Regions from separate parts of the Carnobacterium alterfunditum DSM 5972 genome, predicted to be linked through region 1. Evidence: predicted binding sites of a transcription regulator. Region 1 holds the regulator's gene; the other holds the start of a gene.
What was found. The regulator LexA, encoded in region 1, represses DNA repair genes until DNA is damaged. The targets are predictions, from matches to a motif close to CNAACANNTGTTNG.
Positions count from the first base shown of each region.

Region 2: the regulator LexA is predicted to act here: its motif matches at 4,448-4,461, upstream of ruvA (Holliday junction branch migration protein RuvA).

Region 1 covers NZ_JQLG01000004.1:2,196,354-2,204,796, forward strand. Annotated here, with positions in the region: gene lepB (signal peptidase I) at 1-515, shown strand, start outside; gene lepB (signal peptidase I) at 539-1,192, shown strand; gene ylqF (ribosome biogenesis GTPase YlqF) at 1,260-2,114, shown strand; gene BR50_RS10830 (ribonuclease HII) at 2,125-2,898, shown strand; gene lexA (transcriptional repressor LexA) at 2,974-3,597, opposite strand; gene BR50_RS10840 (DUF896 family protein) at 3,762-4,001, shown strand; gene tkt (transketolase) at 4,132-6,135, shown strand; gene BR50_RS10850 (YneF family protein) at 6,298-6,534, shown strand; gene BR50_RS10855 (lysophospholipid acyltransferase family protein) at 6,985-7,611, opposite strand; gene BR50_RS10860 (DEAD/DEAH box helicase) at 7,880-8,443, shown strand, end outside.
Region 2 covers NZ_JQLG01000004.1:1,782,081-1,790,523, reverse strand. Annotated here, with positions in the region: gene tgt (tRNA guanosine(34) transglycosylase Tgt) at 1-366, opposite strand, end outside; gene BR50_RS08910 (TetR/AcrR family transcriptional regulator) at 623-1,219, opposite strand; gene queA (tRNA preQ1(34) S-adenosylmethionine ribosyltransferase-isomerase QueA) at 1,701-2,732, opposite strand; gene ruvB (Holliday junction branch migration DNA helicase RuvB) at 2,743-3,756, opposite strand; gene ruvA (Holliday junction branch migration protein RuvA) at 3,790-4,404, opposite strand; gene msrB (peptide-methionine (R)-S-oxide reductase MsrB) at 4,590-5,027, opposite strand; gene mutL (DNA mismatch repair endonuclease MutL) at 5,110-7,080, opposite strand; gene mutS (DNA mismatch repair protein MutS) at 7,109-8,443, opposite strand, start outside.

The sequences.
Region 1 (8,443 bases):
GGGAATGGTTTAAAGCTCTAATATTAGCCGGATTGATTACTGTTTTATTGCGAAATTTCATCTTTATTCCCATGACTATTGAAGGTTCGTCTATGATACCGACATTTCAACAGAATGATCAAATTATTGTCAATACAATATTTGATGTAGAAAGATTTGATTTAGTTGTATTTTACGATTCATCAAACCGAACTCTTGTAAAAAGGGTCGTTGGTTTGCCGGGTGAAAAAATCCGATATGAAAATGATCAGCTTTATATAAATGATGAAGAAATTGAGGAAGAATTTTTAGATAATGATTTAGTTAACAATGCTGGAGGTATTTGGACATCGGATTTTACTTTAGAAGAGTTGACCGGTACTCAGGTGATATCAGAAGGTGAATATTTTGTGTTAGGCGACAATCGTAGATCAAGTAATGATAGCCGGTACTTTGGGAGTATTCCAGTAGATTCGATTATTGGAGAAACGTCTTTTATTTATTATCCCTTTGATCGCATGAAGACTGTCCAATAAATAAAGAAAGTAGGGAGAAACAATTGAGTAAAATTAATTTTTCTGATGGTCAAAATCAGCCAGAAACATCTTTTGAACCAAGAAAGTCACGTCATACTTCTCCAAGTCAAAAACGCAAAGAAAATAAAAGTCGTGGGAGTGAATTTTTAAGTACATTACTATATTTTGTAGTAGCATTGATTATTTTTCTACTCATTCGATATTTTTTATTTGCTCCAGTAAGTGTGGATGGTGAGTCTATGGTTCCTACTTTAGAAGATCGAGATCGGTTGATTTTAAATAAAATAGACTCTATAGATCGTTTTGATGTTGTTGTTTTCCCTGCTCCTGATGATCCTGAAAAACAATATATTAAACGAATCATAGGACTTCCAGGCGACACTATTCGTTATCAAGATGATGCTTTGTATATCAATGGAGAAAAAGTAGAGGAAGAGTATTTAAAAAGTTCTGTAGAAGAAATGTCTACGGGAGGCAACTTTACAGAAGACTTTTCACTAGCCTCTAAAACAGGTGAAGAAACGGTTCCTGAAGACAGTTATTTCGTGATGGGCGATAACCGTCAAAATTCAAAGGATAGTCGTGTTTTCGGATTTGTAGATGCTACTACCGTCAGCGGAACAGCCATTCTTCGTATTTGGCCGCTTGAAGAATTTGGTACAATAGAAAATGATTAAAAAGGAAATAAGAAAAAGACTATAAGCAAGCTGTTCTTTTTTTGTGTAAATAGAAAGGTGAAAAAATATGAATATTCAATGGTTTCCAGGACATATGGCAAAAGCGAGACGCCAAGTAACAGAAAAAATAAAACTAGTAGATATTGTGTTTGAACTCGTTGATGCAAGAATTCCACTATCAAGCCGCAATCCAATATTAGATGAAATAATTGGAGAAAAACCTAGGGTCATTATTTTAAATAAAAGTGATTTAGCTGATCCTATTCAAACAAAAAAATGGGTAGCTTATTTTAATGAACAAGGAATAGCAGCAGTCCCTATTGTTGCGCAAGAAGGTAAGGGCATGAAACAACTTATGGAAAAAGCAAAAGAAATTTTGCAACCAAAATTTGATCGAAGAGCTGCTAAAGGAATTAAGCCTCGTGCAATTCGAGCAATGAGTATTGGGATCCCTAACGTTGGGAAATCGACCTTAATTAATCGCTTTATAAAGAAAAATGTTGCGATAACAGGTAATAAACCCGGAGTGACAAAAGCACAACAATGGCTAAAACTAGGCAAAGAATTGGAATTACTCGATACTCCAGGTATTCTTTGGCCAAAATTTGAAGACCCAGCAGTCGGAGAAAAATTAGCGTTGACAGGTGCAATCAAAGATACTATTTTGCAGATGGATGAAATTGCGATGTATGGAATAGGCATAATGAAAACTTATTATCCAGAAACATTTGCTAAACGATTCCTTTTAACTAAAGAAGAATTAGAATTAGGAACACCTGAACTGCTAATGCTGATCAGTGAACGAAGAGGTTTTCGAGAGGACTACAGCCGTGCAGCAGAAATGTTGATCTATGAAATTAGAAGTGGTAAAGCAGGACGATTCACGCTAGATATTGCTCCGGTTTCTTTACCTAAAGAATAGGAGAACGAGAGTGGAAAAACCAATAACTATTGCGGCAATAAAAGATCTTTTGACATCAATTACAAACCCAGCTGATGAACGATTGGTCCAGATCAAAAATGATTCACGTAAAGGTGCTATAAATGCTTATAATGCTTGGGAAAATCGGTTGAAAAAGCAGCAATCGATTCTTGAAAAACAACAAGAGATGCTTCAAATCGAGCACTATTTTTGGGGAAAAGGGACCCAGTATATTGCTGGAATCGATGAAGTAGGAAGAGGGCCATTAGCTGGACCTGTTGTGGCAGCTGCTGTTATATTGCCGATTGATTTTGCTGTGTTAGGGATCAATGATTCCAAGCAATTATCTAGTGCAAAACGAGAATCATTATTCGACCAAATCCAAGAATCAGCGATAGCTATTGGTGTTGGGATAAAAGACCATCAAGTGGTTGATGAAGTAAATATATACCAGGCAACTAAATTAGCAATGATCGAGGCTGTACAACAATTACCTAAACAGCCAGAACAACTGTTGATCGATGCCATGCATTTGCCTGTTAGTATACCCCAAGAAAGTTTTATTAAAGGAGACGCCAAAAGTTTGTCTATTGCTGCAGCCAGTATTATTGCTAAAGTAACAAGGGACAGAATGATGGCTGACTATGATGAATTATATCCTGGATACGGTTTTTCTAAAAATGCTGGTTATGGAACTAAAGTTCATTTAGAAGGTTTACAAAAACATGGCGCATGCCCAATTCATAGGAAAACATTCGCCCCTGTAAAAAATATATTGAAGTAAATAAAACTTTTAAAGTTACCAAGAATATAAAAAAAACGAATGAACAGGAGTTTGCTCCTGTCCATTCGTTTTTTATTATTGGATATGGCTACGATATAGGCCAATGACTTTGCCTAAAATAATAACCTCATTAAGTAGGATAGGGCTCATTGTGTCATTTTCAGGTTGTAGTCGATAATGATCTTCTTCTTTGTAAAATCTTTTACAAGTCGCTTCATCGTCAACAGTCATAGCTATGACAATATCGCCATTATTAGCAGTGCCCTGTTTACGAATAATAACCTCATCGCCATCAAAAATACCTGCGTTGATCATGCTTTCTCCTCGAATAGTCAACATAAACAATGATTCATTTTCAAATTGTAAGTTTGGAGGAAGAGGGAAATAATCTGTTGCTTCCTCTACCGCTAATATTGGTTCGCCAGCTGTTACAGTTCCTAATAAAGGAATTTTATCTAACGCAATGCCCAATTTAGTTAAACCTGATGCTGTTAATTCAATTGCTCGCGGTTTACTAGGATCCCGTTGGATATAACCATTTTTTTCTAAGCGGGAAAGATGGCCATGAACTGTTGAGGTAGAAGATAATGAGACAGCCGTTCCGATTTCTCTAACAGTTGGAGGATAACCTTTTAATTTAACTTGATTATATATATATTGCAAGACTTCGACTTGTCTTGATTCCGGATTTTTACCCATGATAGATACAAACACCTCGTTTCTTTTTTTATCATTTTAAGATTACCATATATGGCACAACAAATCAAACAAACGTTCGTAGCTAAAGATGATAAAAGAATGTTTTTTTTAAAGAAGTTTGTTATAGTTGAACAAGAAAATAAAAATAATGTTGGAGTGATTAAATGTTGCCAAAAGAACAAATTGAAAGAATAAATGCTTTAGCTAATAAATCGAAAACAAAAGGCTTAACTATACAAGAACAAGTGGAACAAAAGAAATTGAGAGATGCTTACATTGAAGCCTTTAGGGGTGGAATGAAAAAAACAATTGAGGGTGTAAAAATAGTCGATGAAGAAGGTACTGATGTAACTCCGGAAAAATTGAAAGAAATACAAAAAAATAAAGGCCTACATGGGAGATAAAAAAGTTGTTCGTCAGTGTGGTGAGCAACAAATTATCCCAATTAGTACCATTCGCTCCGTGAAAGCGTTGCACTTGGAGTGAAATAATAGTAAACTAATAGGGTACTATAAGATAGTTCAAATTGAAAGGATGATTTTTTTGTTTGATAACGTAGACCAATTAGCAGTAAATACAATAAGAACACTAAGTATGGATGGCATACAAAAAGCCAACTCCGGACACCCAGGTTTACCTATGGGAGCTGCTCCAATGGCTTACACATTGTGGACAAAACAATTAAAAGTGAATCCAAAAAGCTCAAAATGGTTCGATCGTGACCGTTTTGTATTATCAGCTGGACATGGTTCAATGTTATTATACAGCTTGTTACACTTAGCTGGATATGACGTTAAAATAGATGATTTAAAACAATTTCGTCAATGGAACAGTAAAACACCTGGACATCCAGAAGTTAATCATACTGATGGAGTAGAAGCGACAACTGGCCCCTTAGGACAAGGAATCGCAAATGCTGTAGGTATGGCTATGGCAGAAGCTCATTTAGCTGCTACTTATAATAAAAAGGGACACTCAATTGTTGATCACCATACATATGCTTTGTGTGGAGATGGCGATTTAATGGAAGGCGTTTCAGCTGAAGCTGCTAGTTTAGCTGCTCATTTGGGACTTGGAAAATTGGTTGTTCTGTATGATTCAAATGACATCTCTTTAGATGGACCAACATCTAAATCCTTCACTGAAAATGTAGGAAAACGTTTTGAAGCTTATGGTTGGCAACATATTCTTGTAAAAGATGGCAATGATCTAGATGAGATCAACACAGCCATTGAAGCTGCAAAAACTGAAACAGAAAAACCTACTTTGATCGAAGTTAAAACTATTATTGGATTTGGTGCTCCTAATGCGGGAACACATAAAGTTCATGGTGCACCACTTGGAGCAGAAGGAATTGAAGCTGCTAAAAAAGCATACGGATGGGAAGGCGAAGATTTCTTTGTTCCTACTGAAGTAGCTGACCGTTTTAAAGAAACAATGATCGAAAAAGGCGCTAAAGCTGAAGAAGAATGGAAAGCAGCTTTTGAAGCTTACCGTACTGATTATCCAGCACTAGCAGAACAATTTGAATTAGCTTTAAGCAATGAATTACCAGCTGATTGGGATGCTGAATTACCATCTTATGATGTTGAAGATAATGCATTAGCTTCTCGTGTTACAGGTAGCCAAGCGTTGAATGCTATCGCTAAAAAAGTTCCTTATTTCTGGGGCGGATCTGCCGATTTATCTTCATCTAATAATACAATGATAGCAGACGTTAAAGATTTTAAAGCTGGCCAATATGAGGGAAGAAATATTTGGTATGGCGTTCGCGAATTTGGTATGGCAGCTGCTATGAACGGAATCGTCTTGCATGGTGGTACTAGAACTTATGCTGGGACATTCTTCGTATTTACTGATTACCTGCGTGCTGCCGTTCGTTTAGCAGCTATTTCTAATTTGCCTGTAACCTATGTGTTCACACATGATTCAGTTGCAGTTGGGGAAGATGGTCCTACTCATGAACCAGTTGAACAATTATCTAGTTTACGTGGTATGCCTAACCTATCGATCATCCGTCCAGCAGATGGAAATGAAGTTGTCGCTGCTTGGGAATTAGCCGTAACATCAAATGATCACCCAACAATGTTAGTCTTATCTCGTCAAAACTTACCTGTACTGCCGGGAACTAAAACTGGAGCGCGTACGAATGTTGCTAAGGGAGCCTATGTTATTTCAGCTCAAGCTGGCGAAAAACCAGAAGGTATTTTATTGGCATCTGGTTCAGAAGTTGCTTTAGCTATTGAAGCTCAAAAAGCTTTGAAAGAAAGCGGACAAGATGTTTCAGTTGTTTCGGTCCCAAGTTTTGATCTATTCGAAAAACAAGATCCAGCATACAAAGAAAGTGTTTTACCAAAAGAAATTCGTAAACGTGTGTCTATTGAAATGGGAGCGACATTTGGCTGGGAGCGTTATGTTGGCCTAGATGGAGCTACAATAGGTATCGATAAATATGGTGCAAGTGCACCCGGAGCAACCGTTATTAAAAATTATGGTTTTACAGTCGAAAATGTCGTAGAAACATTTAATAACTTATAAAATAGGGCCCTGTAAGTTGAAATTTTTACTTACAGGGCTTTCTTTTGTTTATATTTGTCATGAATTATGACTTTTTAGTGTAAGAAATAGAATTTTAGTTTATTTTTTTACTATTATTTAGTACAATTAAGTCTTGAGAGGTTTGAAAGGAGTGAATAAAAAATGAATTTAGGTCTTGCTATTTTTTTAATTATTTTAGCTTTGGTTGGTGGAGCTGTCGGTGGATTCTTCATCGCTAGAAGATACATGATGGATTATTTCAAAAAAAATCCACCTGTTGACGAAAATATGTTGCGTATGTTAATGATGCAAATGGGACAAAAACCATCAGAGAAGAAAATTAAACAAATGATGTCGTCAATGAAAACACAAACGACAAAAACGAATAAAAAAAAATAAGCGTACATCAAAGCTTATGATAAAAAATTGTGAGCAGGTGATTATCTGCTCGCAATTTTTTGGTTAAATAGGAGCAATCAAAGAAGTGGGGAAAAGATAAAAAAAGATCAAAAATCAGCTTTTTTAAAACAATAGATGAAAGCGCTTGTTAATGAAGACACAGCTATAAGGACTGCAGATGTAGTGTTAGCTGGAAATTGTCCTTGATTGCTTTAATTCAATTGTTATATCTCTTGTTTTAGATTTTAAGCTGTGCCAACAGTCCAAAAGAAAATAAGTGGCAATTTTAGTATAAATGATCGAGGCCAATGGAGTATCTTAGAGTTAAAGGATTTAGTAATAAAAAAACAATCCGAAAATTGATATCCACTATGACAGGCGTGGATTATAAAATAAACGTCTCAATTAATAAAAAGAAAGCAAAAGTCGCTAACGACTTTTGCTTTCTTTTTATTTCATATTAGGGTAATCGTACTTAAATGAAGGATCTATTTCTAAATCTAATTGATCAAAGGCTTGTTGAATCTGTTTGTCGATCAAAGCTAAATTTTCTTTTGAAAGTTTAATTTTAGGATCTATATTGATTGGATCACCAAAACGAATCGTTACTTTTTTTCGTTTTAAAATTCCGCCTAACTTCGTAGGTCCTTGATAAACGGCTGGAACGATCGGAACACCGCTTAATTTAGCAATCGTGGCTGCTCCACCTTTTATTTCGTTAGAATGTCTTGTTCCAGTTGGAAAAATCATTAAACTTAAATGTCCGTTCTTCAGGATTTTAACAGGTGTTTTAATAGCACTGGGTCCTGGATTAGCACGATCTACCGGAAAGGCGTTTGCATGTCTAATGAACCAACTTAGGATAGGATTTTGGAACAGCTCTTTTTTTGCCATAAATGTAAATTGTTTAGGACTAGCAGCTATAGCTAAATACACAGGGTCGATCCAAGTTCTATGCGGTGCTACTAAGATATAAGATGTATCAGTTGGCAGCTTGTTACGATTTTCGTAATGTGCATTGCCATTTAAAATAGCTAATAAAAAGCGTAAAGTACCACGTAAAATTTTATAAAACAAATTCATTCAACCTCTCATTAGTTCGTTTTTCTGGAGCATTTTTATAATAATAGTATGATTCATATCTGGTATTTTAGCAAGTTATTTCTGATCTATCAAATACAGAAAAGAAATAAGGAGAAAACTTGCAGGAATGAAACGACATAATCGATTAGGTTTAAAAGAAAAATTTTCTTTTTTAGCTATAATGACGTACAATAGAGAGATAGAAAAAAACGTGCTTTTAAAAAAAAAAATTATAAAAAGCAAGAAAGTAGGGGAATGTTGAATGAAATGGAGTATACCAGAACGCGTTATTGAGCAAGGAAGAGAATATGTTGCAGAAAAACGCGTCCTTTCAGTCAACTCATTTTTAGATAAGAAAATATGGTCTGCCGAAGTTATGGGGAGTGATATTTTTCATGTTGAATTAGATGGTTCTACAAAAGAAGATGATTTTTGTGAATGTCTTTATTGGAAAAATCACGGATACTGTAAACATACAGTTGCTGTTGAGTTGGAGTTGAGAGATAGAAAAATTAGTCGGGTCATGACAGCTGAAAATGCTAAACAAGTTGCTGTTGATTCTCCAAATCCAGGCCAGGAACTAACGGAATCATTTACTCGTATATTTTTGAATGAAAACAGAAAAAAAACGACTGTTTCTAAACAAAAACAGTCATTGAAATTAGAATACAGAGTTGAAATCAAACCAATGACTACAGCGCTCATAAGATCTTCATTTGACGTGTTTGCTCTTAGTCTTAAAGCCGGAATAGATAAGATGTATATCGTAAAAGATTTACCTTTATTTTTAGAAAGCTTTATCAAAAAAGAAACTATTGAGTTGAAA
Region 2 (8,443 bases), 410 kb from region 1:
CAAATGATTTCTAAAATGAACACCTTCTTCTTCAATTTTTCGCATATCACTTAATGAAAATACCTGGAATCCGCCTGAATCTGTCAAAATACCTTTATCCCAGTTCATGAACTTATGAAGTCCGCCTGCTTCTTCTACAATATCTTCACCTGGGCGCAGCCATAAGTGATACGTATTGCTTAAAATAATATCTGCTCCCATTGACTCTAACTCTTCTGGTGCAATACTTTTGACCGTTGCCAACGTGCCAACCGGCATGAACATAGGCGTTTGAAAAGTTCCATGTGGAGTAATAATTTCTCCAAGTCTTGCGCCTGTATGTTTCTCTTTTTTTATTAATCGGTATTTAATTGCTGGTTCTGTCATGCTTCCATTCCTACTTTCGTTCAACTGAGGTTACTCATTTATTTGGATCTATAATTTTTAGTGTTGATAGATTTAATCTAATTGCACTACTTACCCAAAATTTCTAGAGGAATAGACTTGCTTGCGGCCATAGATAAGATTCAATGGCTCCACAAGCAAACCCTCCCATTCCAGAAGAAATTTTCATTTTGAAGTGTCTACACCATTTGATGTAGAACCATTTATTTAATTGGTTGTTTAATTACGTTCAATAAAATCAACTCACTGTTTTTAATATCAACTCGATCACATCATCTAAGTGGATCGTCATAGATTGTTCATCATCCGAATATTCTTTTCTGGCTTTATCAACTAGAAGACTCATGATCGCACTATTAAAAATAAAAGCAATCGTTTCATACTGTTGATCCGTTAGTGAATGGTCATTTGAGCATTCTTTTAACTTATTGCACAGTTGTTGTTGGATATACTCTTGTTTATAGGTGAAAATCGTTTTTGTTTGTTCATTTCCTACCTCTTTAATAGTCCCAATAACAATTTGCCGATGTTTATCAAAAATAGTTGCAATAAATCGTCCAGATTGATTCATTAAATCTGTGGTATTTTCAAAACTTTGAGAAAAAAATTCATCTACTTCTTTGGTGATTTGTACAGTATGCTGTTTAAATGCTGTGTCCATCAAAACTTGTTTAGACTGAAAATTTTTAAAAATGGTTGTTTCATTAACTTCGGCTTTCTGTGCAATCATTTTAGTTGTGGTACTTTTATACCCCACATGTGAAACTAAATCTAACGCTGCGTCAATAATTCGTTGTTGCGTATTTGTTACAGCTTCCTCGTTTACGTTTGCCACTTACTTAGACCTCCAAATTCAACATCTCTTAAATCAAGTACGTGCTCACTCAATATAATAGTTTATCACACTATTTTTAGAAAATAAAACTTTTTTTGAATTTCGAGACACATAAATGGTAACCGCTTTCTAAATGTGGTATATTATAGGTGGATAGAGAGATGCTTATAGAAGTGAATTAGTCGAATTTCTTTAGTGTTTAGATTCAGAAAAAACATTTAAAATCAACATTCTGTTTTGAGTTACCAGATTCACTGTCACATTTATTTGAAAAACCAGCTTCAAATTAGTACCGTTAACAAATTTAAAGACAGTTTTAAAAAAGTAGTAAAGAAGCTGTATGTCGTTTTTAGAAGAAGTTCAAGTAAAAAGTTTCGTTTCAACGATTCGCTGATTCGCTTCTATCCTCTCTAAAAACCAATAGAAGTTGGCCTAAAAAGCCAACTTCTATTTTTTATTTTGTTTAAGGGAATAAAGTCATTTATTTGATAAACATGGCATCTCCAAAGCTAAAAAACCGGTATCTTTTATCAATAGCATGCTGGTAAGCTGATAAAACATTTTCTCTTCCTGCAAAAGCACTGATCAACATCACCAATGTTGATTTTGGCAAATGAAAATTAGTTGAAAAAGCATCAACAACTTTAAATGTATACCCCGGTGAAATAAAAATACTTGTCCATCCGCTATCTGCCTTTATCTCGCCATTAAACTTTGTACCAATCGTTTCCAGTGTCCGAATAGAAGTTGTCCCAACTGCAACTATTCTCCCACCATTATTTCGAACAGCTGTTAAAATAGCTGCTGATTCTTCTGTTAAACGATAAAATTCTGAATGCATTTCATGGTCTTCAAGCGAATCAACACTAACTGGTCTAAATGTACCTAATCCCACGTGTAACGTTAAGAAAACCAACTGTACACCTTTTAACTTGATCTGCTCTAATAATTCTTCAGTAAAATGCAACCCTGCTGTCGGTGCAGCTGCCGAACCATTTTCTTTTGCGTAAACCGTTTGGTACCGTTCGCCATCTTCTAATCTTTCTTTGATATAAGGAGGGAGTGGCATTTCACCTAATGACTCTAAAACTTCTAAAAAGATACCTTCATAAGAAAAATCAACGATTCTTCCGCCATGATTTAACTCTTCTGTTACTGTAGCTGTCAGTCTTCCATCTCCAAAAGAAATAACGGTCCCTACAGTTGCTTTCTTAGCTGGTTTAACAAGTGTTTCCCATTGATCATTTTTTGTGTTTTTTAATAATAATAGTTCAATATGTGCACCAGTTTCTGGTTTTATGCCATGCAAACGTGCAGGCAACACGCGTGTATCATTCATGACTAATGCGTCACCTTTGTTCAATTCATCAAGGATGTCCGTAAAGTACTTATCTTCTACTTTACCCATTTCTTTGTCTAAAATTAATAGTTTTGAACTTGATCGATTTGCTAAAGGGGTCTGAGCAATTAATTCTTCTGGTAAATTAAAATCAAAATCTTTTGTCGTTAACATAATCATACTCCTAATCTGTATAAGTAATTGGGTAACCCAAATGAGCATAGCCTAAACGGGTTACGATTCTTCCACGGGGTGTGCGTTGAAGAAAGCCTGCCTGCAGTAAAAAAGGCTCAACCATATCTTCAATCGTTTCAACTTCTTCTCCAATATTAGCTGCAATCGTAGACAGCCCAACCGGTCCGCCATTATAGTTCTCAATCATCGTTTTCAATAGTTTTTGATCAACGAAATCGAGTCCTTCTTGATCGATTCGCAGCATAGCTAATGCCTCATCTGCTATTTCTTTTTTTATCACACCATTAGATCTTACTTGTGCATAATCTCTTACACGTTTTAATAGACGATTTGCTACACGAGGCGTTCCCCTCGAGCGTCTAGCTATTTCGATTGCACCTGATTCGATTATTTCAGTATTAAATATATCAGCTGAACGTAAAACAATATCGCTCAATTCTTCTACCGTGTAATATTCCATATGCGATACGATCCCAAAACGATCTCGCAAAGGTGCTGATAAAAGTCCTGCTCTTGTAGTTGCACCCACTAGAGTAAATGGTGGTAAAGGAAAATGGACAGGATGTGCAGTTGGTCCTTGTCCCACGATGATATCCACAAAATAATCTTCCATAGCAGAGTACAACATCTCTTCAATAAGTCTTGGCATCCGATGGATCTCATCGATAAAAAGGACATCTCCCGCTTCTAGTTCATTCAAAAGAGCAACTAAGTCTCCTGCTTTCTCGATCGCAGGGCCGCTAGTCGTTCGTATAGCTACATCCATTTCATTTGAAATAACCATTGCCATAGTTGTTTTCCCTAATCCAGGAGGGCCGTAAAGCAAAACGTGATCTAAGGCTTCTTCGCGATTATTTGCTGCTTCTATATAAATCGACAATTCTTTTTTCACTTTTTCTTGGCCAATATATTCTTTTAAATAAAGCGGACGCAACGATTTTTCTAATGACATCTCTTCTGTCGTGCTGCTGTCGCCGGAAATGATTCGTTCTTCTGGATTCATTGTTTTCACCACTTTTCTCATTTTACTTATCGGTTATTTCTTCATCAATAGTCTTAATGCTTCTCTTAAATAAGCATCTGTAGATTCTTTATTTAATTTACGGATTTGTGGTTCGATTTTTTTGATTTCTTTTGCACTGTACCCTAGCGCTTCTAAAGCCTCGATTGCTTCAGTAACATGACTATAATTCGTTGGTAAAACCAATTCTTGTTGGTAATCGACCGTATTTTCTGATTGTGTATGGGTTAAATCAGCTAACTTCCCTTTCAAATCTAATACAATTTGTGAAGCAGTCTTTTTACCTACTCCTGGAAATTTAGTTAAGTAAGCTGCATCTTCATTTTCGATTGCTTGTACTAAACCTTGATGATCATCATTTGCCAAAATAGCCAATCCGCTTTTTGGACCTATTCCTGAAACACTAAGCAACTTTAAATACAATTGTTTTTCAGTGTAATCCTTGAAACCATATAACGTAATAGCATCTTCTCGAACAGCTTGATGGATATAAATGGTTACTTCCTCGTTTAATTTACTCGAAAAACGAAATGGATTAGCCATAAACAATTGATACCCTATTCCATTCGTTTCAAGGACGATATACGCAGGACTAACAAATGTTACTATCCCCTTAATGTATTCATACATATTATTTTCTCCATTCATTCACTCATTTTACTAGGCGGAAAAAGGCACACCTGTTCGCTTTTTAGTTTACCACATTTGTATAGAAAAAAGGAGTTGCCGCCAAAAAAAGCCTATGTAAAAAAATCATAAGCACTCTTTAGCTGCTTATGCAGCTAGAGAGTGCTTATAAAACTTCACAAAATAGATCAAACAAATAATTTACGGTAACTGCCATAACCTTCTTCATCTAACTTATCAACAGGTACGAATCTTAACGCTGCCGAATTAACACAGTAACGTAGACCGCCTTTATCTTGAGGGCCATCTGTAAAAATATGTCCTAGATGAGAATTCGATTCTGAGCTTCGCACTTCAGTACGGCGCATACCAAATTTAGTATCCACTTTTTCAATAACTTCTTTTTCTTCTATCGGTTTTGTAAAAGATGGCCAACCGCATCCTGCATCGTATTTATCGTTTGAAGAAAATAGCGGTTTTCCACTTACAACATCTACAAAAATGCCGTCTTCATAAAAATCGTCATACTCTCCTGTAAACGGACGTTCAGTAGCTTCATTTTGAGTCACTTCAAATTGAATATCTGTAAGTTTATCTTTCAATTCGTTTTTATCATAGCTATTCATGAAAATCCTCCTTTTTGTATCTAACTTACATTTTACACTTTTTAAGGAATCGCTACAATTTATTGAATTTGTTTTAGGTAATTCAATGCGGATCTTGTATCCGTTTGAACATTTTCTCCATATCTTTATTGGTGAAATGGATCACCACTGGTCTTCCATGTGGGCAGTTATAAGGATTTTCCATCTTTTTCAGATCCTTTAGCAGTGCTCTAGCTTCCGCATCATTAAGGTAATGGTTTGCTTTGATCGACCCTTTGCAACTCATCATTATTGCCGTTGCTTCTCTAAATTTAGCAACGCTCACACTTCCATGATCCAACAGTAAATCGATCATCTCGCTTACAATCGTTTCTTCTTCACCCTGATTAAACCATACCGGATGACTTCTCAACAAAAAACTATTTTGGCCAAACGGTTCTAAGAAAATACCAACCATTTCTAATGCATCGTTATTTTCTTTGATTTTAATGGCATCACTATTCGGATAATCCAACATAATGGGTACCAATAAATCTTGTAAGTCAGTGCTGACCTCGCCGATTTTTTCCCGGAAATATTCGTATTTTATTCGTTCTTGAGCAGCATGCTGATCCAAAATATACAAGCCTTTTTCATTTTGAGCAAATAAATAAGTGCCGTGCATTTGACCAACGTATTCTAATGTTGGAAATTGATCAATGGATTCTTCAACTGTTGCTTGTTTCTTCATTAGTTTATCCGCTGCCTTTAAAGGGGACTCTTGATGGTAATCGATTAATTCACTAATTGTTTCATCATGAAACTCACTGCTCTTATTTTTCTCCGGCAGCTCTACAAGCGTATCTTCTTGCTCTTCTTGCAATAAAAAGGGTTCTTTTTTAATTTCATGATCCGTTCCACCTTCAAAAGAAAGAGGCTGTTGCTTTGAATAATGGGATTCGGGTAATGGTTGAAAGTTTTCAGATTCTCTTTTTTCTTTTTCAGGAGTTCTTTCTTGCTGGAACCTAAATGTTGTTTGCTCATTCTCTTCCATGGGTAGATCTATTTTCTTTTTAAATGATAAATTTTCTAGCCCATCTGGAATCAATTGTTCCTTACTTAAACAGTCTTGGATTGCTGATTCTATCAGTTGCATCAATTCTTTTTCCTTGCTGATCCGAACTTCTTGCTTTGTCGGATGAACATTTACATCTACTAGTAAAGGATCCATATCGATTTTAATAGCAACGATTGGATAACGTCCAACCATTAATTTAGATCGGTAACCTGAAATAATAGCTTTATTTAATAAATAATTTTTAATATAGCGTCCATTAATAATAATTGAAATATAATTCCGGCTGGCTCTCGTAAGTTCTGGTAATGAAACGAACCCAGATACTCTAAAATCCAAATCTTCTTTTTTTATTTCTCTCATTTTTTTTGCTGTAGCCACTCCATAAATTCCTGCAAGTGTCTGTTTTAAATCACCGTTACCAGCTGTTCTTAAAAGTTGATTGCCATCGCTAATTAAACGAAAAGCAATCTTAGGATGACTGATAGCCAATCGATTTATTATATCTGTTACATTCGATAGTTCTGCTTGTAGACTCTTTACATATTTCAAACGTGCAGGTGTATTAAAAAAAAGATTTTCAATAGTGATCTTGCTGCCTTTTCTTGCTTCATTTGGTCTTTCTTCGATTATTTTTCCGCCTTTTAAAGAAAGATACGTCCCGCGTTCTCCACCAGTTGACGTCTCTAAAACAACTTCTGAAACAGAAGCAATACTTGGTAAAGCTTCACCACGAAAACCTAGCGTACGGATCCGAAAAAGATCGTCTCGTGAATAAATCTTACTGGTTGCATGACGCTTAAACGCATTTTGAACCTCTTCTGGTTCAATACCTACTCCATTATCAATGATCTGTATTTTTTTTAATCCAGCTTCTTCGATAAGAATGTCAATCTGGCTGCTTTCTGCATCAATTGCATTTTCAATCAATTCTTTTACTACAGAAGCCGGGCGCTCAATTACTTCTCCAGCTGCAATTTGATTGGCTAATACATCTGAAAGTTCTTGGATTTTTGCCATCTATTCCATTCCTTTCCACTAACTAAGATCAATTCAATTTTTGTTGCCACTCATTAATGCAATTCATTGCTTCTAAAGGCGTCATCGTTAATAGATTCATTTTCCGAACCGCTTTAACAACTTCGGACTCAGAACCTTCAAGAAGCCCAAATAAGGAAAGTTGACCATCATCCATTGCTTTGTTTTTTTCCTTTTGTGAAATCTTGCTTGGAATTTGAACTTCACTAATCGGATCTATTTGACCTATATGATTTAACACAATTTCTTCTTTTTGTTCTAGTTCTTCTAATATAACAGTTGCGCGTGACAATAATTCGTCTGGAAGGCCAGCCAGTTTAGCTACTTGTATCCCATAACTTTTATCAGCAGGACCAGGAAGCATTTTGTGTAAAAAAACTAACTCTCCCTCTTCTTCTACTGCACCAACATGGACATTTTTCAAACGAGGCAAACGTTCATCCAGAAGCGTTAATTCATGATAATGGGTTGAAAATAACGTTTTCGCATGAACCTTTTCATGAATGTATTCAATGATTGCTTCCGCTAAAGCCATCCCATCATAGGTTGCTGTACCACGGCCTATTTCATCAAATAAAATCAAACTATTTTTAGAAGCGTATCTTAGAGCCTCATTCGCCTCCATCATTTCGACCATAAACGTACTTTGTCCGGCAATCAAATCATCTGCTGCACCAATACGCGTAAATATTTGATCGAATATCGGTATTAATGCTTTATCAGCAGGGACAAAACAACCCATCTGAGCCATGATAACCGTTAAAGCTAGTTGCCTCATATACGTACTTTTACCGGACATATTAGGTCCTGTGATAAGTAAGATCTCATTTTCTCGATTCATTTCAACACTGTTTGGTACATACGTCTGCTGACCTAGTACTTTTTCAACAACTGGATGCCGTCCTTCTATTAAGTCAATTTCTTGACTATTGGCTGCCATAACAGGACGAGTATAGTGGTATTTTTCACTTACTGTTGCAAAACTTTGCAATACATCAATAGCTGCTACTGTTTTTGCTAATTTTTGCAATCGTTCAATATACTGTTTGATTGTTTCTCTAACTTCCGTAAATAAAGTGTACTCTAGAAGCATCGACTTTTCTTCCGCTTCCAGTATTAAAATCTCTTTTTCCTTTAAAGCCGGCGTAATAAATCGTTCGGCATTTGCTAACGTTTGTTTTCGCTCGTAACGCCCTTCCGGCAAATTGACAAGGTTAGCTTTAGTGATTTCGATGTAGTAACCAAAGATACGGTTATATCCAATTTTCAAGTTTTTGATTCCGGTTGCGGCTTTTTCTTCTGCTTCTAACTGAGCGATCCACTTCTTACCGTTGCGCATAGCATC